Regions from separate parts of the Kocuria tytonicola genome, predicted to be linked through region 2. Evidence: riboswitches for the same ligand, from Rfam matches in the RefSeq annotation. Region 2 holds a riboswitch; each other region holds the start of a gene.

Region 1 (7,097 bases), 1.0 Mb from region 2:
GCGGCGGGCAGCTCCTCACGGCTGCCGATGGCCGAGCGGCGGTTCTTCCCGCGGCTCTCGGTGCTGAGCTGGATGGCGGACTTCGAGGCCTGCTGCTCCACGGCGGAGACGTCGATCGTCTCGGTGGGGGTCTTCTCGCGGTGCGTGCCCTGCGGGGTGCCGGTCACTTCTCGTTCGTCTCCTTCTGCTCGGCAGTGCGACGGCGATCTCGGGCTCCGTCAACGGACTCGGTCCAGATCCCGGCGCGGCGCTCCTCCTCGAGCTCCGCGCGGGCCTCGGACTTCGCGTCCATGCGGTCGTAGAACTGCTCCCGCTTCTCGCGGCGGGTGGGACGGGAGGTCTCCTCGAGGCGCAGGTCCGAGCCGCGCGGGCCGCCCAGCAGCTCCGCTCCGCCCACCATGGTGGGCTCCCAGTCGAAGACCACGCCGTTCTCCTCCGGACCGATGAGCACGGCGTTGCCGGGCTTCGCGCCGATCCGGAACAGCTCGTCCTCGATGCCCAGCTTGGCGAAGCGGTCCGCGAGGTAGCCCACCGCCTCGTCGTTGTTGAAGTCCGTCTGCAGCACCCAGCGCTCGGGCTTCTCCCCGCGCACGTGGTACAGCGGCTCCTCCGCGCGGTCCTCGCGCGTGATCACGAACTCCTGGCGGTCCTTCCCCCGACGACGCCGCGCGGGCTCGGGCTGCAGCACCGTCACCGTGCGGCGCTGCTCCTCACGGGCCTCCTCCTGCTCGCGGGCCTCGGCCACGAGGCTCGCCATGGCGAAGCCCAGCTCCCGCAGGCCCTCGTGGGAGGCCGTGGAGATCTCGAACACGGGGTAGCCGCGCTGCTCCAGCTCGGGGCGGATGAAGTCCGCGAGCTCCCGGGCGTCGGGCACGTCCACCTTGTTGAGCACCACCAGGCGGGGCCGCTCCGTGAGCGGGACCGCGGTGGGGTCCTCGTCCCGGATGGCCTCGGCGTAGTGCGCGAGCTCCGCCTCCAGGGCGTCCAGGTCCGTGAGGGGGTCCCGGCCCGGTTCGAGAGTGGCGCAGTCGATCACGTGCACCAGCGCGGCGCAGCGCTCCACGTGGCGCAGGAACTCCAGCCCCAGGCCCTTGCCCTCGGACGCACCGGGGATCAGACCGGGCACGTCCGCGACCGTGAACCGCGTGTCACCCGCCTGCACCACGCCCAGGTTGGGCACGAGCGTGGTGAACGGGTAGTCGGCAATCTTGGGGCGTGCGGCACTCATCGCGGCGATCAGGCTGGACTTGCCCGCGGAGGGGAAGCCCACGAGCGCGACGTCCGCAATGGACTTCAGCTCGAGCTCCACCTCCTGCTCCTCGCCCGGGATCCCCAGCAGCGCGAAGCCCGGGGCCTTGCGCTTGGGCGAGGCCAGTGCGGCGTTGCCGCGACCGCCCTGGCCACCGGCGGCGAGCACGTACTCCGCACCCTCCCCCAGCAGGTCCGCGAGCACGTTGCCCTCGCGGTCCTTGACCACGGTGCCGTCCGGGACGGAGAGCACGAGGTCCTGGCCCTTGAAGCCGTGGCGCATGTCGCCCTTGCCGGGCTCGCCGTTGGGCGCCTTCTGGTGGGGTGCGTGGTGGAAGCCCAGCAACGTGGTGGACTGTCCGTCCACCCGGAGGACCACGGAACCGCCGTCCCCGCCGTTGCCGCCGTCCGGACCGCCCAGCGGCTTGAACTTCTCGCGCTTGACGGAGACGCAGCCGTGGCCGCCGTTGCCGCCCGTGGCGTGCACGATGACTCGATCAACAAAACTGGCCACGTGGCTCCTCGACGTCTGGGTCCCCCGTGGGCGGGCGGACCGGGGTTCTGCTCAAAAGACTAGAGGGTGAGCGCGAGACGCGCCCACCCTCCAGTGGTCGCCGCCACGCTCAGGTGGCGGCGGGTGGACCCTGAGGTCCGAAGCAATGACTACTCGGCGGTCTGGATGTTGACCACGCGGCGGCCACGGCGGGTGCCGAACTCGACGACACCGGCGGCCAGGGCGAACAGGGTGTCGTCCTTGCCGCGGCCCATGTTCAGGCCCGGGTGGAAGTGCGTGCCGCGCTGGCGGACGATGATCTCGCCGGCGTTGACGGACTGGCCGCCGAAGCGCTTGACACCCAGGTACTGGGCGTTGGAGTCACGGCCGTTGCGAGTGGAACTCGCACCCTTCTTATGTGCCATGGTGTGTGCCTACCTTCGTTGGAAAATGTACGGGGGACCGGCGGTCAGGCGTCGATGCCGGTGATCTTGACCGTGGTCAGCTCGGCGCGGAAACCCTGACGCTTCTTGTAGCCGGTCTTGTTCTTGTACTTCATGATCGAGATCTTGGGACCGCGCAGGTCCTCCACGATCTCGGCAGTGACCTTGACGTTGGCCAGGGTCTTGGAGTCGGAGGTGACCTTGTCCCCATCGACCAGCAGCAGTGCAGGGAGCTCGAAGGTGCTGCCTGCCTCGCCGGCGACGCGGTCAAGGGTCACGAGGTCTCCTACGGAAACCTTCTCCTGGCGGCCGCCTGCGCGGACAATCGCGTACACCACTTGGGAACTCACTTCTCTCGACATCTATGGACTGCGTGTAATGGCCGGGTGGGCTCCTGGAGCACTGCGAATGTCGAGACATCACGCCGCGGTGGTTCACGACCGACCGCACGGTTGCGTGGCTATCGCATCAAAACAGGAAGTTCACCCGAGCGTGCCGCTTCCGGGCGCGTGTCATTGCTGATGACGCACACCGGTGGCTGGCACCGACAGCCCAGACTACCCGATGACCCGAAGCCGCGCCAATCATGGCCGCCCGGCGGCGTCGTCCGCGGTCTGGGCGAAGAACGCGAGCTCCAGGCGGCACGCCCGCCGGAATGCACGGCGCATGGCCTCGCGCGTGGCGGGGTCCGCGGTGGCCGCCGCACGGTCCACCGCGCGGCGTGCGACGTCCGTGGCACTCTGGAAGTCCGGGTCGCTGTAGGTGGCCAGCCAGTCCGCGAACGGGTGGCCCTCCCATCCGACGTCGTGGGCGCGCCGGGTGAGCTCCGTGCCCACGTGGGCGTAGAGCCAGTAGCACGGCAGCACGGCGGCGGCTCCCACCGCGAAGCCGTCCTGGCCCGTGCGCGCCAGCAGGAAGTCGGCGTAGGCGCTCGTGGTGGCCGAGGGCGGTTCCGGGGAGCGGCCCCCGAGGCGGGCCCGGTGCAGGGCGGACTCGCCCGTGACCACCGCGGCGGCCGCGGCCGCGAAGAACTCCCGGATCTCCTCCCCCGGCGCCGCGGCCGCGAGCAGCGCCAGTGCCCGGGAGTAGGCCTCCAGGTACTGCATGTCCTGGTCCAGGTACCACTCGAACGCCGCCCGCTCCAGGGTGCCGTCCCCCAGCGCCGTGACGAACGGCAGTGCCGCGATCTCCTCCCGGATCGGCGCGCAGTCCTCCCAGAGCTCGTCCGTGAACCGCTCCGCCGTGCCCCGCGCGTCCGCCTCCCGCGCGTCTGCGGGCTGCCCCGCGCCGGCTGCGGGGACGCCGTGCGCACGGGGACCCACCCCGGAGCGCCCGGGCGCGGCGTCGTCGTCCGCCGCGCCGGCCGCCGAGACGAAGGCGGGGTCCGCCACGAGGTCCTGCACGTGGTGCATGTGGTGCACCGGGCCGTTGCCGTGGCCCACGTGCAGGGAGTCCGCCGCGCGCAGCGCACCGCGCAGCCACGTGCGGGCCGTGCCGATGCCGCCCGCCCAGTCCCCCGTGCGGGCCACCACGGTGGCGAGCGCCGAGGACAGCGAGCAGCCGGTGCCGTGGGTGTTGCGGGTGGCCACCCGCGCTCCCCCGTACTGAGCGGCGGGCTCCTGCCGCCCGGGGACCACGAGGGCGTCCGGGGTGCTCTCCCCCGCGAGGTGCCCGCCCTTGACGAGCACCCGCGTGCCGAAGGTGTCCGCGACGGCGCGCCCCTGCGCGAGCGCCTCGTCCCACGTGCGCGCCACGGGCCGTTCGGCCAGCACCGCGAGCTCGGGCAGGTTGGGGGTGATGAGGTCCGCGTGGTGCAGGATCCTCCGCAGGGCGTGCTCGGCCTCGGGCTCCAGCAGCCGGCCGCCCGCGGTGGCCACCATGACGGGGTCGACCACGACCACGGGCGCCCGGTGCTCCGCGAGCCACCGGCCCACGGTCTCGATGACCGGCACGGAGCCGAGCATGCCCACCTTCACGGCGTCCAGCTCCACGTCCTGGGCCACGGCGTCCAGCTGGGCCTGCAGGACCTCCACCGGCGGGGTGTGCACGGCCACCACACCCTGGGTGTTCTGGGCGACCACCGCGGTGACCACGCTGAGTCCGTAGCCGCCCATCGCGGCAATGGACTTGAGGTCCGCGGCGTGCCCGGCACCGCCCGTGGGATCGGTCCCGGCGATCGAGAGGACGCGGGGGGCGGGGGCAGAAGGCGTGGTGGTCACGACATTCCCTTCGCTAGTGCGAGCTAGATCAGGTTCGACGGGTGTGTTCTCAGCCGCTCGGCGGCACCCCGTGTGCGTGGTCCCGATCATGCCACAGGAGCGCCCGGACGGGTCCGAGCGCTCCTGCGAGGTGGTGCATGGTGGTGTTCGCGGTGCGCACCCGGACGGCCCGGGCGCGCACCGCGGCCATCACTCGCCCTGGGGCGTCATGGTGATGTCCTGGGCCTTGACGCCCACACCCACCACCGTGGGCCGACCGTCCGACGCCGCCACGGGATTGGCGGACGCTGCCGCGGTGAAGCGGGCCGCGGTCCTCTCGGACGGGGTGTACTCGTGCTTCTGCACGCTCGCGGTGCCCGGTGCCGCGGCGGGGGCCACGGCACGCCGCGAACCACGACGCCGCCTGGCCGGGGTCTGCTGCTCGGCGGCCGGCTGCGAGGCGGTCGCGCTGCCGTTCCCGGCCGCGCCCCGACCGGCCCCGTTCCGGCCGGCACTGCTGGCCGCGGCATCGCCCGAGCCGGCGTCGGACCCGGAGGTGACCGCTCCGGCGGCGCCCACCACCCCGGTGGTGCGCGGCGCCGCCGCGTTGTGCCCGGAGGAGGTGCCCTCGTCTGCGCCGCCGGAGGACGATGCCGCCCCGCCCTGGGAGCGGGACCGGCCACGTCCGCGGCCGCGCTGGCGTCCGGAGCGCTCGTCCGTGCCCTCGGAGCCCCGGTTCCGGGTGCCCTCGGTGCCGGACCCCGTGTCCGTGGCGCCGCGGCCCCCGGAGGTGTGGCCGTCGGTGTCCTGCGAGGCGTCCTCGCCGGAGAACGCGGCGGTGAGGGAGTCCAGGGTCATGGCCTCCTCGGCGGTCTCCCGCTGCTCACGGGTCTTCGTGCCGCCGTGGCGCCCGGACCCGGAGTCCCGCGAGCGGTCCTTCTGCGGGCGCTGGCCCTGCGGCAGTTCGATGACCTCGCCGTGGATGGTGAGGCTGGAGGAGTCGCCCTCCCCCGCATCCTGCCCCGAACCGGTGTCGGTGTCGGAGCCGCTGCCGTCCTGCGAGCCGTTGTCCTCGCCGTTCTGCGCGCGACCGCGGCTGCGCTTGCCGCGGCGCTTCTTGCGGCGGCGGCCGCCCTCGGACTCGCCGTCACCGGCGTGCTCGCCCCCCTGACGGCCGCCGGAGTGCTGCTCCGAGCCGTCCTGGTGTGCGGAGTCCCCGCCGCCGCTGCGGGCGCCGTCCCCGGAACCGTCCTGCGCGGCGTCGTCGTCCTCGTGGGAGGAGGCTGCCGCGATGTTGGCGAACGCGGTGCGGGTGGCCTCGTCCCGGGCGTTCTGCTCGCCCGAGTCCTGGGACCGGTTGCCGGAACGGGGCTTCTCCTGCGCGGGGGTGCCCTGCTTCTGGCGCGAGCGCTTGCGGTCGTTGCGCCCGCCCCGGTGGTCCGTGGGGGCGGGGGCGTTGCGGCCCTTGAGCGGGTGGTCGTGGACCAGCACACCGCGGCCCGCGCACTCCTCGCACGGCTCGGAGAAGACCTCCAGCAGCCCGGTGCCCATGCGCTTGCGCGTCATCTGCACGAGGCCCAGGGACGTCACCTCCGCCACCTGGTGCTTGGTGCGGTCCCGACCCAGGCACTCCACGAGCCGGCGCAGCACGAGGTCCCGGTTGGACTCCAGGACCATGTCGATGAAGTCCACCACGATGATCCCGCCGATGTCCCGCAGCCGCAGCTGGCGCACGATCTCCTCGGCGGCCTCCAGGTTGTTCTTGGTGACGGTCTCCTCGAGGTTGCCGCCCGAGCCCGTGAACTTGCCCGTGTTGACGTCCACCACGGTCATGGCCTCGGTGCGGTCGATCACGAGCGAGCCGCCGGAGGGCAGGAACACCTTGCGCTCCAGGGCCTTCTGGATCTGCTCCTCCACGCGCATGTGCACGAAGAGGTCCTCGTCCTCGGTCCAGCGCTGCAGCCGGTCCAGCAGGTCCGGGGCCACGTAGGTCACGTAGGCCTCGATGTTGTCCCAGGCCTGCTCGCCCTGGACCACCATGGCGGTGAAGTCCTCGTTGAACACGTCCCGCACCGTCTTGATGGTGAGGTCCGGCTCCGCGTACAGCATCTCCGGGGCCAGCGTCCTGGTGGAGCGCGCCTTGTCCTGGATCTGCTCCCACTGCGAGCGCAGCCGGTTGATGTCGTTGGTCAGCTCGGTCTCGGACGCGCCCTCCGCGGCGGTGCGCACGATCACGCCCGCGCCCTCGGGCAGCCGGTCCTTGAGGATCTTCTTGAGCCGCTGGCGCTCCACGTCCGGGAGCTTGCGGGAGATGCCGGTCATGGACCCGCCGGGCACGTACACGAGGTAGCGCCCGGGCAGGGAGACCTGGCTCGTGAGGCGCGCGCCCTTGTGGCCCACGGGGTCCTTGGTGACCTGCACGAGCACGGTGTCCCCGGACTTCAGGGCGTTCTCGATCTTGCGGGGCTTGTTGCCGAGCTCCGCTGCGTCCCAGTCCACCTCACCGGCGTAGAGCACGGCGTTGCGCCCGCGCCCGATGTCCACGAACGCCGCCTCCATGGAGGGCAGCACGTTCTGCACCTTGCCCACGTAGACATTGCCGATCAGCGAGTCCTGCTGGGTGTGGGAGACGAAGTGCTCCGCGAGGATCCCGTCCTCCAGCACACCGATCTGGATGCGGTCCTCCTTCTGGCGGACCAGCATGGTGCGCTCCAC
Region 2 (7,097 bases):
AAACCGGCGCGGCACCCGGTTCCCGGCCCCGACGACGGCGCTGTCCCCGGCCTGCCGCCCGCCCGTTCCAGGAGGCTGGGCGGGTCCGGTCCCTGGACGACGCCGCTCGGGGCCGCTCACGTGGTGGGCCCGTCACGCGGCGGGGCCGCGCCCGCGCGCCACGTGCTCCCACCCGCCACCCGGCGCGGCACCCCGCGGGGTGGTGGGGGCCAAGTAGTGTGAGCCCATGAGCGCAACGCGGGTGCTGTCCGAGATCAGAGAACACCGGATCCTCCTCAAGGCCGCCGGTGTGGGTGCCGGGTCCCTGCTGGGGGCGCAGGCCGTGGTGGTGGCGTCGCTCGCGGGCATCGACTGGTGGAAGCAGCGCGGGCGCAAGCAGCGTGATGCTCCCCGCCCCGGCACGTACACCGCACAGGTGCAGGACTCGGCGCTGACCGTGTACACCTCCGGTCAGGACGTGTACGAGGACATGCTGGAAGCCATCGAGGGCGCCGAGCGGGCCATCCACATGGAGACGTTCATCTGGAAGAACGACGAGCTCGGCCAGCGGTTCCTGGACGCCATGAACCGTGCGGCCGAGCGCGGTGTGGACGTGTTCGTGATCTACGACGGCTTCGCCAACCTGGTGGTCCCGCGGACCTTCTACAGCTTCGACAGCAAGGTCAACGTGTTCCGGATGCCGTTCCTGCGCCGCCCGTTCTGGAAGGGGCCCCTGCGGTTCTCGGGGCTGAACCACTCCAAGATCCTGGTGGTGGACGACGAGATCGGCTTCGTGGGCGGGTTCAACATCGGCTCCCTGTACTCCCGGCAGTGGCGGGACACGCACGTCCGGGAGGTCGGCCCGGCGGTGTGGGGGCTGCGCAACGCGGTGGCCACGGTGTGGAACGAGGACCGCGAGCCGGGCACGTCGATCGAGTGGATTGCGCCCAAGAGCTGGGACCCGGAGGTGCGGGTGAACGCGAACCTGCCCATCCAGATCGTGTACCCCATCCGCGAGATGTACATGAACGCGATCGACCGGGCCCAGCACCACATCTGGATCAACACCCCCTACTTCATCCCGGACCAGCAGATCCTGGACACCCTCCTGGACGCGGCCGCCCGCGGGGTGGATGTGCGGATCATGGTCCCCAAGGACTCCAACCACATCCTGGCGGACTGGGTCTCCCGCGGGTTCTACGGGCAGCTGCTGCGCGGCGGGGTGACCATCCTGCTCTACGGCGCGTGCATGATCCACGCCAAGACCGCCACGATCGACGGCGAGTGGTCCACCGTGGGCACCGCCAACCTGGACCGCCTCTCCCTGTCCTTCAACTACGAGACCAACGTGGAGATCGTGGACCCGGACTTCGCGGCGCAGATGGAGAAGGTCTTCCTGTCGGACAGCGAGCACTGCGAGGAGCTCACCTCCCCGCGGTGGCGTGAGCGCCACCCCATGGCGCGGGTCGCGGAGGTCCTGCTGGTTCCCCTGCGCCCCCTGCTCTGACCGTTCCGCGCCCCTCGTCTCTCATCGCGGTATTAAGTACAGATAGTGCCGCCGATCGGCCCGAAAATGGCAGTTGCTGCACTTGAGACCGGGGTTCGTGGGGCCCGACGACGCCGCACGGCCGGCTTCCCCACGCCCGTCACCACCCTGGGTGCCACCGACACCCCTCGCCTTACCCCTGCCCCGTCACCTGCCACCCTCACCCGCGCGCCCTCTCACTGGGATCAAGTGCAGATCATGCCGCCGATCAGCCCCAGAGCGGCAATTTCTGCACTTGATCCCGAGGGTCGTGGGGTGGGGCGTCAGGCCTGCGTGAGGTGCCCGCGCAGGGTGGTGGCGGTGTACTTGGTGCGGAACAGGCCGCGGCGTTGCAGCTCGGGGACCACGAGGTCCACGAAGTCCGTGAGGGCGTCCGGCTGCACGGGCGGCATGAGGTTGAAGCCGTCCGCGCCGCCGTTCTCGAACCACTCCTGCATCCGGTCCGCGATGGACTCGGGGGTGCCCACCATGGTGCAGTGCCCGCCGCCTGCGGCCAGGCGTCCGAGCAGCTGGCGGACCGTGGGGTTCTCGGCCTCCACGATGCGCAGGATGGTGCCGTAGCGGCCCTGCGGTCCGGTGAACTCCTCCAGCGGGGCCAGGTCGGGGACGGGCGCGTCCAGGTCCCAGCCCGAGCAGTCCTGCTCCACGAACGTGGAGAGCTGCGCCAGTGACTGCTCCACCGGCAGGAGCCGGTCCACGCGCTCCTGCTTGGCCCGTGCCTCCTCGTGGGTGCGGCCCACGTAGGTCACCAGACCGGGCATGACCACCACGGAGTCCGGGTCCCGGCCCGCTGCGGCCACGTGGGACTTCACGTCCGCGTAGTACCCCTGGGCTGCCGGGAGGTCGTAGGCCACGGCGTAGATCCCCTCGGCAACGTCCCCCGCCAGGGCCTTCCCGGGCCCCGAGGCTCCCGCCTGGAAGAGCACCGGCTCACCCTGCGGGCAGCGCGGCACCGTGAGGGGGCCGTCCACCAGGAAGTGCTTGCCCTGGTGGTGCACCGGGTGCAGCTTGGCCGGGTTCGCCCACTGGCCGTCCCGGTTTGCGGTGACTGCGTCCGAGTCCCAGCTGGCCCACAGGGCGCGGGCGACCGCCACGAACTCGCGGGCGCGCTCGTACCGCTCGTCCTTGGGCGGCATGGCCTCGTAACCGTGGTTACGGGCCTCCGCGTCCCACATGGAGGTCACCACGTTCCACCCCGCGCGCCCGCCCGAGATGTGGTCCAGGGAGGCCAGCATCCGGGCCGCGTGGAACGGGGTGAAGAAGGTGGAGGACACCGTGCACACCAGGCCGATGCGGTCGGTGACGCGCGCCATCGCGGACAGTGCGGTCAGCGGTTCCAGGGACCAGTGGGGCCCGCCGGAGACGTCCCCCACGCTGTGGCCGTCCGCGAAGAACACGGCGTCGAACAGGCCGCGCTCCGCCGTCCGGGCCAGCTCCTCGTAGTAGCCGATGTCCGTGAGCCGGTGCACCGCGGAGTCCGGTGCACGCCACGCCGCCTGGTGGTGGCCCGTGCCGTAGAGGAAGGCGTTGAGGTGCAGTCGGCGGCCGGAGCGGTCTTGCGTGTCCGCACCGCTCGCGGCCCGAGCGCGCGTGCCCGGGGAATGATCGTCGTCGGCCGCGGCAGGACGCGCCGCGGAACCCGCCGTGGCAGCGGGACCCGGCGCGGCGTCGTCGTCGTGCTCGGAGGATGCCGTCATGTCAGTCCATCACCAGTCCGCCGTCGACCACGAGGTTCTGCCCGGTGACCCCGCGCGACCAGTCCGAGGCGAAGAACAGGGCGGTGTCCGCGAACTCCTCGGGGGTGGTCACGCGGCCCAGGGGAGTGCCGGCGGCAATGACGTCGAAGACCTCGTCCGGGGTGGCGGCGCTCGCATCCGTGGTGCGGAGCAGGCCGCCGGAGAGCATGTTCACCGTGATGCCCTGCGGGCCCAGGTCCTTGGCGGCGGTGCGCGTGAGGGAGAGCAGGGCGGCCTTCGCGGCGGTGTAGTCGTGGTAGGGGACCACGGGGTTCTGGAAGAGGTTGGTGCCGATGTTGATGATGCGCCCGCGGCCCGTCTCCGCCATGCCGGGGGCCACCGCCTGCATCACGTTGAGGGCACCCACCACGGCACCCTCGAACTGCCGCGTCAGGTCCTCCGCGGTCAGGTCCTCCAGCGTGGGGCGGGCGTCCCCGTTGAAGCTGAAGTCCACCAGCGCGTTGTTCACGGCCACCGTGACGGGCGCCCCGAAGTGCTCCCGCGCCCGGGCGACCATGTCCCGCACCTGTTGCGCGTCCCGCACGTCCGCCTGGACCGCCAGTGCCCGGTCCTCCCCGAGCTCACGTACCAGCGCCCGGGCGAGGTCCTCGCTCGCGTGGTAGTTGACGACGACGCGCGCGCCCTCCCGCGCGAACGCCCTGCTGAGGTGCTCCCCCAGGCCACGGGCGCCTCCGGTGACCAGGACGATGGTGTTGTCGATCCGCATGCTCACTCCTGTGTGGCTCACGGCGAAGAACGCGGTGCACCACCTGCGCGGAGCCACCGTGACATCCCTTCGCCAGTACTAACTGGACAGGTTCGACGGGTGTCATCTCAGCCGCGGCGGTCCCCGCGGTGCGCTGCATCGAGCGCGCGAGCGAGGGAACGGGCAACGGCACCCCGTGTCACTGGGGCCAGTGTAGCCAGGGGCGGTGAAGGGGAAGGGGCTGTCGCACGACCAGTCCTCGCTCAGCGGCAGATGCTAGAGCTGGACACAATGTTTGCATCGAGGAATGCGCCCTGGAAATGGTCCCGGTTCGTAGGCCCGCAGTGAGGATGAGCGGATGGCAAGGAACGTTCCCATGACGCGCGCCCGGCGCACAGGATGGATATTGTGGCTCGCCGCGACGCTGCTCTGGATGGCGGCACTGATTGCGGAGCGCCTTGTCTATTCTGGGCCGACCTCTTGTGAACTCGCGGACGGAGGATCGGTGTTCGGCGAACCGGGGTGGAGCTGGGTGCCGCTGGGCCACACGTGCACCTGGCGCAATGTCGGCGGTGCAATGACGGTCGTGGACCAACCGCCCATGATGACGCTGATTCCACCCGTGATCCTGCTCCTGTGGGGAGCCAGTCTTATGGTTGGCCGCTCCGGTTGGCTCTGGGGGCGTTACCGGAATCGGGCTGAGTAGTTCATCCATGCCCGCCCACGCCCGAGAGTCAGACCTTTCCATGGGCCAATGGTTGGAACGGGGTCGTAGAGCCGCGATCGCCCGAGCCCCTGGCACCGCTCTCACGGGCGGGTGGGGTCCTGTGCTTCGCGCTCGGCCCTGTTCTGATCGGCGGCGGTCTCCGCTCGACGTTCCTGCCATGCTCTGCGGAAGAAGATGAACGCGAACAAGAGTTCCGCTGTCATGAGGAGCCACGATTCCCTGGCGCCGATGATGGTGATCACGAAGAGGGCCAGCATGACCGATCCCTGGATCAGGTAACCCACCGATTTCCGCTTGAGCATCTGCCCACCGTACGCACCCAGGGGTCGCATGTCAGGTGCCGGGAATCCTGGGGCGTGGCCCCGTCCGGGCCACGCCCCGGACCCTGGTCCGCCCCGGCCTGGTGGCTGTGCCGGGTGACCGCCCCGAGTGCCCGCAACCCCCACCTGCTACCCTTGATGGCTGGTGTGCCGGGAAGTCTGGTCGGCGGAAATCTCATGTTGCCCGTCGACTCCCGGAGGCCCCTTTGCCCCCTCATTCCTCGCTCACTCCTGCCCTGGACACGTCCGGCGCCGTTGATGCGCTCGCCGCCGACGGCTCTGCAGGTGCCGCCCAGACCCTTTCTCCCGAGAACGCCCCGGAGAACCGGAAGCCCTCGCGCCTCTCCCGCCTGCTGGCCTTCCTCCGCGAGGAGACCGTGGCCGGTGTTCTCCTGGTGGTCGCCGCCGTCCTCGCGATCCTCTGGGCCAACTCTCCTTTTGCGGACAACTACTTCGCCCTGCGGGACCTCAAGGTGGGTTACGAGCCGTGGCACCTGAACCTCAGCCTCGGCACCTGGGCCGCGGACGGTCTGCTCGCCATCTTCTTCTTCCTCGTGGGCCTTGAGCTCAAGCGCGAGTTCGTTGCCGGTGACCTGCGGGACCTGGGCAAGGCGGCGGTGCCGATCGCGGCGGCCGTGGGCGGCGTCGTCGTGCCCGCGCTGATCTACGCGGCGGTCAACCTGGCGGGCCCCGAGACCCTGGGCGGCTGGGCCATCCCCACAGCCACGGACATCGCGTTCGCCGTGGCGGTGCTCGCGATCGTGGGCTCACACCTGCCCAGCGCGCTGCGGCTGTTCCTGCTCACGCTCGCCGTGGTGGACGACCTGCTCGCCATCACGATCATCGCCGTCTTCTACGCCGACGACGTGCACGTGCTGCCGCTGCTCCTCGCGCTCGTCCCGCTGGCCGTGTTCGGTCTCGTGACGCACCGGTTCCCGCGCTTCTTCGCCCGCCGCACCTGGGCCGCGTGGGTCATCCTGGTGCCGCTGGCCGCGGTCACGTGGGCTCTGGTGCACGAGGCCGGGATCCACGCCACGGTGGCGGGCGTCCTGCTGGGCTTCGCGGTTCCGGTCATGGGGGCCAAGGCGAGCGGGGAGCCGGTGGAACTCGCCGAGCATCTGGAGCACCGCGTCCGGCCCCTGTCCGCTGGGTTCGCGGTGCCGGTCTTCGCGTTCTTCTCCGCGGGCGTGGCGGTGGGCGGCTGGGACGGGCTGACGACGGCGCTCGCGGCCCCGGTCACCCTCGGCACCATTGCGGGCCTCGTGGTGGGCAAACCGCTCGGGATCATGGGTGCCACGTGGCTCACCACGAAGCTCACGGGGCGCAAGCTCGACGCCTCGTTCCAGTGGATCGACCTGCTGGGGGTCGCGCTGCTCGCGGGCATCGGCTTCACGGTCTCCCTGCTGATCTCCGAGCTGAGCTTCGACCCGGCCGCTGCGGCCGGGGACCAGGCCAAGGTGGCCGTCCTGACCGCCTCGGTGCTGGCGGCGGTGCTGGCCGGTGGACTGCTGGCCGTCCGGAACCGCCGCTACCGGGACAACCCTGCTGGCGTGACGTCGCCGGCCGCGTCCTGACCCGCCGCACCCCGCGCCGCCCCGGAAGGGTCTCATGGCCGCGCCCTTTCCATCCGGACCTTTCCCGGCCGCTCCAGCGCAGTTCGCGGGGGCGGATCCGCGCGGACCCGCGCGGGACGGCGCTCCCAGAAACAGGCTAGGGGCCCGCCCGTGACCGGGTGGACCCCTAGGTGCAGTTCCGGATCTCAGAAACTGCGCAACTCAGTGTCGATCAGCGACCGGCGCGGTCGGCGCCGTCCACGTTGGTGGTGCCCGTGGTGTGGCCGCGATCCGTGGAGCCGGCGGTGTGGGTCCGGTCGGCGGGCCGGGCATCGTGGGTGCGGTCCGTGTGGACGGTCTTGTTCTTCTTCAGCAGGCCGCCCAGTCCGGCGAGACCGAGCAGGCCCCACAGGCCGGCGTTGCCGTGGCCTTCGTCCTCCTGCTGGGTGGAGGCGGGAGCGGGGCTCTCCGTGGCGGCCATGGCCGGGGCGGACAGGCCGGACAGGATGGCCAGGGACAGAGCGGCGGTA
Region 3 (7,097 bases), 560 kb from region 2:
GCAGCGTGGGCCTGGGGAGGTAGACCTGGCCGCCGGCCGCGAGGAACTCCTGGCTCTTGCGCTGCATGCCCGCGATCGCGGCCTGGTTCTCCGCGCTGCCGTAGGTGTCCCGGATGTCCTGGGAGATGCGCATGGAGCAGAACTTGGGCCCGCACATCGAGCAGAAGTGCGCGGTCTTGGCGGGCTCGGCGGGCAGGGTCTCGTCGTGGTACTCCTGCGCGGTGACCGGGTCCAGGCCCAGGCCGAACTGGTCCCGCCAGCGGAACTCGAAGCGCGCCTTCGAGAGGGCGTCGTCGCGCTCGGTGGCGCCCGGGTGGCCCTTGGCGATGTCCGCGGCGTGCGCGGCGATCTTGTAGGTGATCACGCCGGTCTTGACGTCGTCCCGGTTGGGCAGGCCCAGGTGCTCCTTGGGGGTGACGTAGCAGAGCATCGCGGTGCCGTAGCGGGCGATCTCGGTGGCGCCGATCGCGGAGGTGATGTGGTCGTAGCCAGGGGCGATGTCCGTGGCGAGCGGGCCCAGCGTGTAGAACGGGGCGCCGTCGCACAGCTCCTGCTGGCGTTCCACGTTCTCGCGGATCTTGTGCAGCGGGATGTGGCCGGGGCCCTCCACCATCACCTGGACGTCGTGCTCCCACGCCCGCTTCGTGAGTTCCGCGAGGGTGTCGAGCTCGGCGAACTGCGCGGCGTCGTTGGCGTCAGCGATGGAGCCGGGGCGCAGGCCGTCGCCCAGGGAGAAGGCGACGTCGTAGCGCGCGAAGATCTCGCACAGCTCGTCGAAGTGCGTGTACAGGAAGTTCTCGCGGTGGTGCGCCAGGCACCAGCCGGCCATGATCGACCCGCCGCGCGAGACGATCCCGGTCACGCGCTCGGCGGTGAGCGGCACGTAGCGCAGCAGGACGCCCGCGTGGACCGTCATGTAGTCCACGCCCTGCTCGCATTGCTCGATCACGGTGTCCCGGTAGATCTCCCACGTGAGCGCGTTGGCGTCCCCGTCCACCTTCTCCAGCGCCTGGTAGATGGGCACCGTGCCGATGGGGATGGGCGAGTTGCGCAGGATCCACTCGCGCGTGGTGTGGATGTCGTTGCCCGTGGAGAGGTCCATGAGCGTGTCCGCTCCCCATTTGGCAGCCCACTCCAGCTTGGCCACCTCCTCGCTGATGGAGCTGGTCACCGCCGAGTTGCCGATGTTCGCGTTCACCTTCACCAGGAACTTCCGCCCGATGACCATGGGCTCGGATTCCGGGTGGTTCACGTTCAGGGGGATCACGGCCCGGCCGGCGGCCACCTCCTCCCGCACGAGCTCGACGTCGCACTGTTCTCGCAGCGCCACAAAGCGCATCTCGGGGGTGACGACGCCGCGGCGCGCGTATTGTATCTGGGTCACGCACCTGCCGGGCCGGGCCCGCCGGGGTTCCGGCTTGCTTCCCCGCCATTGCTGCTGCGGGGCGCCACGACGGACGGCGCCGCGGCCATCGTCCTCCAGTTTCCGACCGCGGGCCTCGTAGACCTCGGTGTCCCCGCGGGCCTCGATCCACTCGGCACGCCAGGGCTCCAGGCCCTCCTCCGGTACGCTGCCCGGGCCCATGGTGCGGTACACGCGCAGGGGCTCGTTGGGGGTGCCGTCCGGGGAGTCCAGCTGGTGGATCTCGGTGACGGGGACCTGGATGCAGTGCTCCGTGTCCTCCAGCCAGGCGAGGCGGTGGGAGTTGTGCTGCTCGGACTGGGTTGTGGCACTCGAAGTAGTGCCTTCTCCGTCCGTCGGAGTGGTGCCCGTAGGCGCGGTGGTGCTGTGAGTGGTGGTGCTGGTTGGTGTGGGGGCATGGGAAGACATGGCCGTTCCTCACTTCCTACGCCGGTATGACCCGGTTCAGGTTCGACGGTCTCGAGCAGCACTGGCCCGATCTCAGCCCCCGTGTCTGGGGCTCCCGTGTGGACGGTCACATGTCTAGCACACATTGCTCTTCAGGCGACTCCTGAACGGTTCCTGCGCCGCGTCCCCGAAGGTCTTGCGGGCAAGCCACCCATGGTTACAATCAAAAGCATGCGCCGTGCGTGAGTAGTTTCCTGCCCTGTCAATTGGACCAGAACGGATTACTCATGCCCTCGGATATTTTGCGCCTCTCTCTTCCCACAGTCACTCGCTCAACCCACCGATCGTCCCCGGTCTCCATCCGCTCCTTGGACGCGGCTTCTCGAACCTCCCTGGCGAAGCTCTACTTCGAGGGATACCCATTAGGGGTCGCCGCCGAGGACATGGCCTCGGCCCGTGAAGAAATTGAGGCGACTTTCCGGGGAGACTACGGCGCTTTAAGACCGGATGCTTGCGCCACGGCGTGGGTCAACAATCGGCCCGTTGGCGCGGTCATGGTGGTGGAACATTCCATCTGGGACGAGTGGTTGGATGGTCCGTTCATCATCGACCTGTTCGTTCATCCACGCTATCGGGGCTTGGGCGCGGGACGGGCCCTCGTACTGCATGCCATCGAAACATGCTCGGTCGCTGGCAATGCTGCGATCAGTCTGCGCTTCGGAGACGGCACGTCGCCCGCAGCGATGGGCCTCTACGAAAGCTTAGGGTTTACCGCCTACCCATCCGCATGACCGCAGCTACCTGGCTTCAAGAGGGGTGAGGGTCTTGGTATAAGCAGGGGCCTCATTCCGTGAGCGTGGCCACCCGCCTGGTTGTTTCCGAGCGGTCCATCCCGGTGACCTTGCCGAGGTGGCGCCGTGCTGAGTCACTGGAACCATGCCTGACAACGGCCCTGCACGGATGGTGATCCGCGAACACACCCCGTCCAAGGTTGCGGGGCACGTGGATGAACTCGTGAACCTGCAACGCGTGGCCTATCGCGTGGAGGCCGCCCTGATCGGCGACGACCGCATCCCGCAGCTCAGCGAGACAGCGGCGGAATTGACGGCGGCAAAACTCACGTGGCATGTGGTGGTGGAGGGAGGCGACGTGATCGCCGCTGTGGCCACGGGACGGTACAACGTTCCCGCGGCACCTCTACGAGCGCCTGGGGCTCCACCACCTCGAAGACCGCGAGGTCCTGAAGCGACTGTCGGTCAGTGTCTACAAAGAGTGACGGCCCACGTCATCCGAGAGCGAAAGGGGCCAGCCTCAGTTCTGCCGTCGGCCGAGGCCGTCGCGCTGGGCCAGTGGCGCTTGGGACAGTCCACCCGTCCCTAGCCGCTCACGAAGCCTGTAGGCGTGGGCGTCTGACAGCATCCGTTCCTTGTATCCTTCGACGCGCTCGCGATCCACTGAATGCTCCGCCACGAAGTCTTTGAGGGCTTTTGCCATGGGGGTCAACGTTCCTTTCAGCCTGCCCAGATGCATCTCGATCAGGTCGTCCACCCGCGGAGACGCTGACGCCCATTATTCTTCCAAGCAGCGCCCCCGGCACGTCCGCACGGATCTCTGGGTGACTCCCTGATTTACGTGGGGCCGAGTGGTTTCACCATGATCAGACAGGGAGTTCCCTCACCCCACAGGGCGGTTTCCTCCATGGGGAGAAACCCACACCTCTCATAGAATTTTCTCGTGCGCGCGTATCCAGGGTCCGGATGTGAGGGGCCAAGAGTCTTGACCTCCAGGAGCTTCACCCCGCGTGCTCTGGAATCGCCTTCGACAGCGGCCAGCATTGCGGAGCCCACTCCTTGACCGTGGACGCCCCGGTCCACCACAGTGAGATGGATTTCAGCGACGTGAGGAAAGTGACGGTTCACAAGCGTCACACCGACGACCTTGTTCAAACTGTCACGGACGGTCCACGTTTCCATGATACAGGCCGCATTAATGTACTCAGCATTGGATTCGGGCCGGCCAAACCACTCCGGAACTGTGCCCAGCAGCCGGGCCACGTCCTCGGTAACCTGGCCATCCCGTTCTGCGCGCCATTCACTTCTCGCCACGTTGACCTCCTGTCGACCATGGCGAATCAGTCACGGGACAGTCCCTCGCACCGGGTCGCGACGAACACCATGAGCGGCTGATCCGCACCGCCGGTGAATGGTGCCCTATTCCAGTCCCGGTACGTGGCCGTGACATCCAGGCCCGCCATCGCGAGGTCCTCGACAATCCGTTCATGGCTTCGGAACTGCAATCGTTGGACCTCGTTCGTCCCGCAACCGTCGTCGAACTCGTAGGTACTGTGCATGACCACCACGCCGTCCTCGCCGGGCGGATCGGTCCTCAACGACTCCCGCAGGATGCCGGCGGGCGTCTCCCGCCAGGACGCTTCCTGCTGCCACTTCTCCCACGCGCGAGCCTCGGGGTTGCGGCTTTCGAAGGCGAGAAGGCCTCCGGGACGGAGACCCCTGGCAATGTCGGACAGCGCGGTGTGCCACTGCGCTCCGAGAATGTGCATCGCCACGTTGCCGCTCATCACCACCATGTCGGCGTTGTTCGAGGTGATCTGCTCAGAGGTGCCCTGAATCCACCGCACCCGGTCACCGCCCTGCCGGGTACGCGCCTGCTCGAGCATGGCGGAGGATGGATCAATCCCCGTGACTTCCCGGCCGGGACCGCAAAGCGTCACCGTGAGCAGGCCGGTGCCGCAGCCCAGGTCCGTGATCCGGGTAGCACCGCTGTGCGTAGCCATATCCCGGAAGAAGTCGTGATCGGGCCCGTCGGGGTTGTCAAAGTCGTAGACCGCCACGAGACGGGGATCGTCATAGCTCATGACTCGAGAAGTTCAGCCAGCTGAACCGCGAGGGAGGCTAAGCGTGAGTCAACGACCGACCACACAATCGCATGGTCCACTACGGCATACTCGTGCGCGATGACATTGCGCATGCCGATGATTCGGCCAAGATCAGGCACTTCCGCAGCGGTCTCCGGATCCGTCCGCCGCAGTCGCTTCAACGCTTCCCCCAGAATCTCCAGCTGGCGTTCCACGGCCGACTGCACCAGCAGGTTGGCATGGAAATCATTCCCGTCGATACCGTCCACGAAGGAGAGAATCGCCAGACAAGCTTCGCGAGCATCCCAGAGGTGTGCCTTAGAGGTGGGCAACATAGACAGTCTCCGTGTGCGCCAGTGCCGACTCCCTGAAGTACGGGTTTCGGATGGCGCGCTTGACGACCAGGTCGACGTCGCGTTCAACAATCTGGCAGAGCTCATCCCGGAGAGCGCAGAAGTCCTCGAACGGATCTGCACGATCCGGGAGGAAGACGACCAGGAAATCGACATCACTGTCGGTAGCAAAATCACCTGAAACAGCTGATCCGAACAGCTCAAGCTCTGCGACACCATGACGCTCTGCGGCACGGCTGATCGCGTCCAGGTCGAGGCTCACGGTCTGACTCATGCGCCCAGTGTCCCATGGCATGGCGGACAGCGGTACAGGACGTCGTGCGCCTTGTTGAAGGAAGCTAGACCGTTGGTAGCTCGAAAGTCACACCACGGCGAGCGGCGTAATCGCCGCAATGCGCTCCCCCGCCCGGTCTTCCGCGCAGTCCAACTCGTAGAGGCTCTGCAGGTTGAGCCAGAACTCCGCCGAGGTCCCGAAATAGCGTGCCAATCGGGGGGCCGTGTCCGCGGTGATCCCCCGCTTGCCGTGTACGATCCCATTGATCCACCGAGGAGGCACCCCGATGGAGACGGCGAGCTTGTTCGGCGTGATACCTAATCCTTCAATGAAGTCCTCCATCAGAACTTCTCCCGGGTGGATCGGCTCGATCAGGTCCGCCTCGGCGGTAGTCGACGAGTTCGACATTGTCCGCACCTTCATTGACCCGCCCCATTCCGGGCACCACCTGTCCCATGGGCTGACCTCAATCTCTACCACGCGCTCAGCCTATTCGGCTCTGGCCGATCCCTACCTCAGGGGCCAAACAGGGCGAGAGGCACCACGGCGATGCCGTCCCTTCGCCGGTAGGCAGTTGGACCCGTCGTGATGATCAGACCATCCACGAAACGTGATCCCAGCTGGTCGCGCAGCCAGCGCAGGTGCTTGCCGTCGGAGTCGCTGACAGCCGCCGCCAGTTTCACCTCCACACCGACAACGCCACCGTCGGGCCCCACGACCACGAGGTCCACCTCGTGGTCGCCGTTGCGCGTCCGCAGGTGTGCGATGTCGGCCTCCGCCGCCTGCGCGGCGACACGGACGCACAATGTCACCAACGATTCGAAGAGCATCCCCAGCATGGAACCCGCCTGGGGACGAAGTGGCTCCCCTTTGCCGCCCAGCAGTGCATCAGCGCCCAGGCCGAGGAGGCGAGCTGCAAGAGCAGGATCGGCCAGGTGGTGCTTCGGAGCCTGCCCGAGGCGAGTCATCGGACTGCCGGTCGGGGTCCAGGCCGGCACAGGGTCGAGAAGCCACAACGAGGCGAGCACCTGGCGGTAGGACTCGGCGGTCGCCCGTGCCGGCTTGTCGCTGTGACCAGGGGTCGCCGCATCAAGAATCTGGGAGTAGCTCGCCGTCGTCGAAGTGGCGGAAGCATACGCTCGCAGCCAGGCCATCATGGCCTCCGGGCGACGGACCGCCAGGCCCTGCTCTGGCACGTCGCGCTCCACAGCATTGCGCAGGTAGGAATCGAGCTGAAAGCCCCGGGCGCGGGAGCTCAAGCCGCGCATCCCCGGAAAACCCGAGGCGACGATTTCCTCCACGTATTCGGGCAGCCCCATCGTCGACTCACCCTGGATGGCGTCACGTTCCGCCAGAACAGCAGCAAGGCTCACGGTCGGTGTAACCAGACCACGCTCCGCGAGCGTCATGGGACGCATGCGCAGGCGGCCGATCCGACCGGCTCCCGAGTGCTGCACGGTCCCGTCCTGCAGACTCGCGCTACCGGTCAGAAGGAACTGCCCGCCTGTGGCATCCTCATCCACGGCACGGCGAACGACGTCCCACACCTCCGGCACCTTCTGCCACTCATCGACGAGGAGCGGGCGAGGGCGGCGGAGGATGATCTGCGGATCCGCTACGACGGGCTCGCGAACGGCTTTGGAGTCCAGCTTCACCAGCCCAGCCGCCCGTTGTTCCGCCGTCGTGGTCTTGCCTACGGCCTTGGGGCCGTCCAGCGCGAGGGCCGCCACCTCGCCGAAGAGATCATCCAGCTCGAGGTCCACGATGCGACGGGTGTACGACATG

What was found. A riboswitch is a leader RNA that binds a small molecule or an ion and turns the genes downstream of it on or off. The one in region 2 is predicted to bind thiamine pyrophosphate.
Positions count from the first base shown of each region.
Region 1: linked by a shared signal. The riboswitch ahead of EAE32_RS06845 (bifunctional hydroxymethylpyrimidine kinase/phosphomethylpyrimidine kinase) and the one ahead of EAE32_RS02145 (3-oxoacyl-ACP reductase) in region 2 are both predicted to bind thiamine pyrophosphate.
Region 3: linked by a shared signal. The riboswitch ahead of thiC (phosphomethylpyrimidine synthase ThiC) and the one ahead of EAE32_RS02145 (3-oxoacyl-ACP reductase) in region 2 are both predicted to bind thiamine pyrophosphate.

Region 1 is NZ_RDEX01000001.1:1,501,345-1,508,441, reverse strand. It holds gene proB (glutamate 5-kinase) at 1-74, opposite strand, end outside; gene obgE (GTPase ObgE) at 164-1,762, opposite strand; gene rpmA (50S ribosomal protein L27) at 1,912-2,166, opposite strand; gene rplU (50S ribosomal protein L21) at 2,211-2,522, opposite strand; gene EAE32_RS06845 (bifunctional hydroxymethylpyrimidine kinase/phosphomethylpyrimidine kinase) at 2,769-4,403, opposite strand; TPP riboswitch at 4,391-4,484, opposite strand; gene EAE32_RS06840 (Rne/Rng family ribonuclease) at 4,593-7,097, opposite strand, start outside.
Region 2 is NZ_RDEX01000001.1:480,341-487,437, forward strand. It holds gene EAE32_RS02135 (phospholipase D-like domain-containing protein) at 227-1,486, shown strand; gene EAE32_RS02140 (LLM class flavin-dependent oxidoreductase) at 1,789-3,222, opposite strand; gene EAE32_RS02145 (3-oxoacyl-ACP reductase) at 3,224-3,988, opposite strand; TPP riboswitch at 4,036-4,174, opposite strand; gene EAE32_RS02155 (hypothetical protein) at 4,775-4,996, opposite strand; gene nhaA (Na+/H+ antiporter NhaA) at 5,365-6,588, shown strand; gene EAE32_RS11855 (hypothetical protein) at 6,800-7,097, opposite strand, start outside.
Region 3 is NZ_RDEX01000001.1:1,044,873-1,051,969, reverse strand. It holds gene thiC (phosphomethylpyrimidine synthase ThiC) at 1-1,831, opposite strand, end outside; TPP riboswitch at 1,828-1,939, opposite strand; gene EAE32_RS04775 (GNAT family N-acetyltransferase) at 2,053-2,601, shown strand; gene EAE32_RS11685 (hypothetical protein) at 3,122-3,358, opposite strand; gene EAE32_RS04770 (GNAT family N-acetyltransferase) at 3,439-3,915, opposite strand; gene EAE32_RS04765 (class I SAM-dependent methyltransferase) at 3,942-4,685, opposite strand; gene EAE32_RS04760 (HepT-like ribonuclease domain-containing protein) at 4,682-5,020, opposite strand; gene EAE32_RS04755 (nucleotidyltransferase family protein) at 5,004-5,312, opposite strand; gene EAE32_RS04750 (HigA family addiction module antitoxin) at 5,400-5,720, opposite strand; gene EAE32_RS04745 (ATP-binding protein) at 5,828-7,096, opposite strand.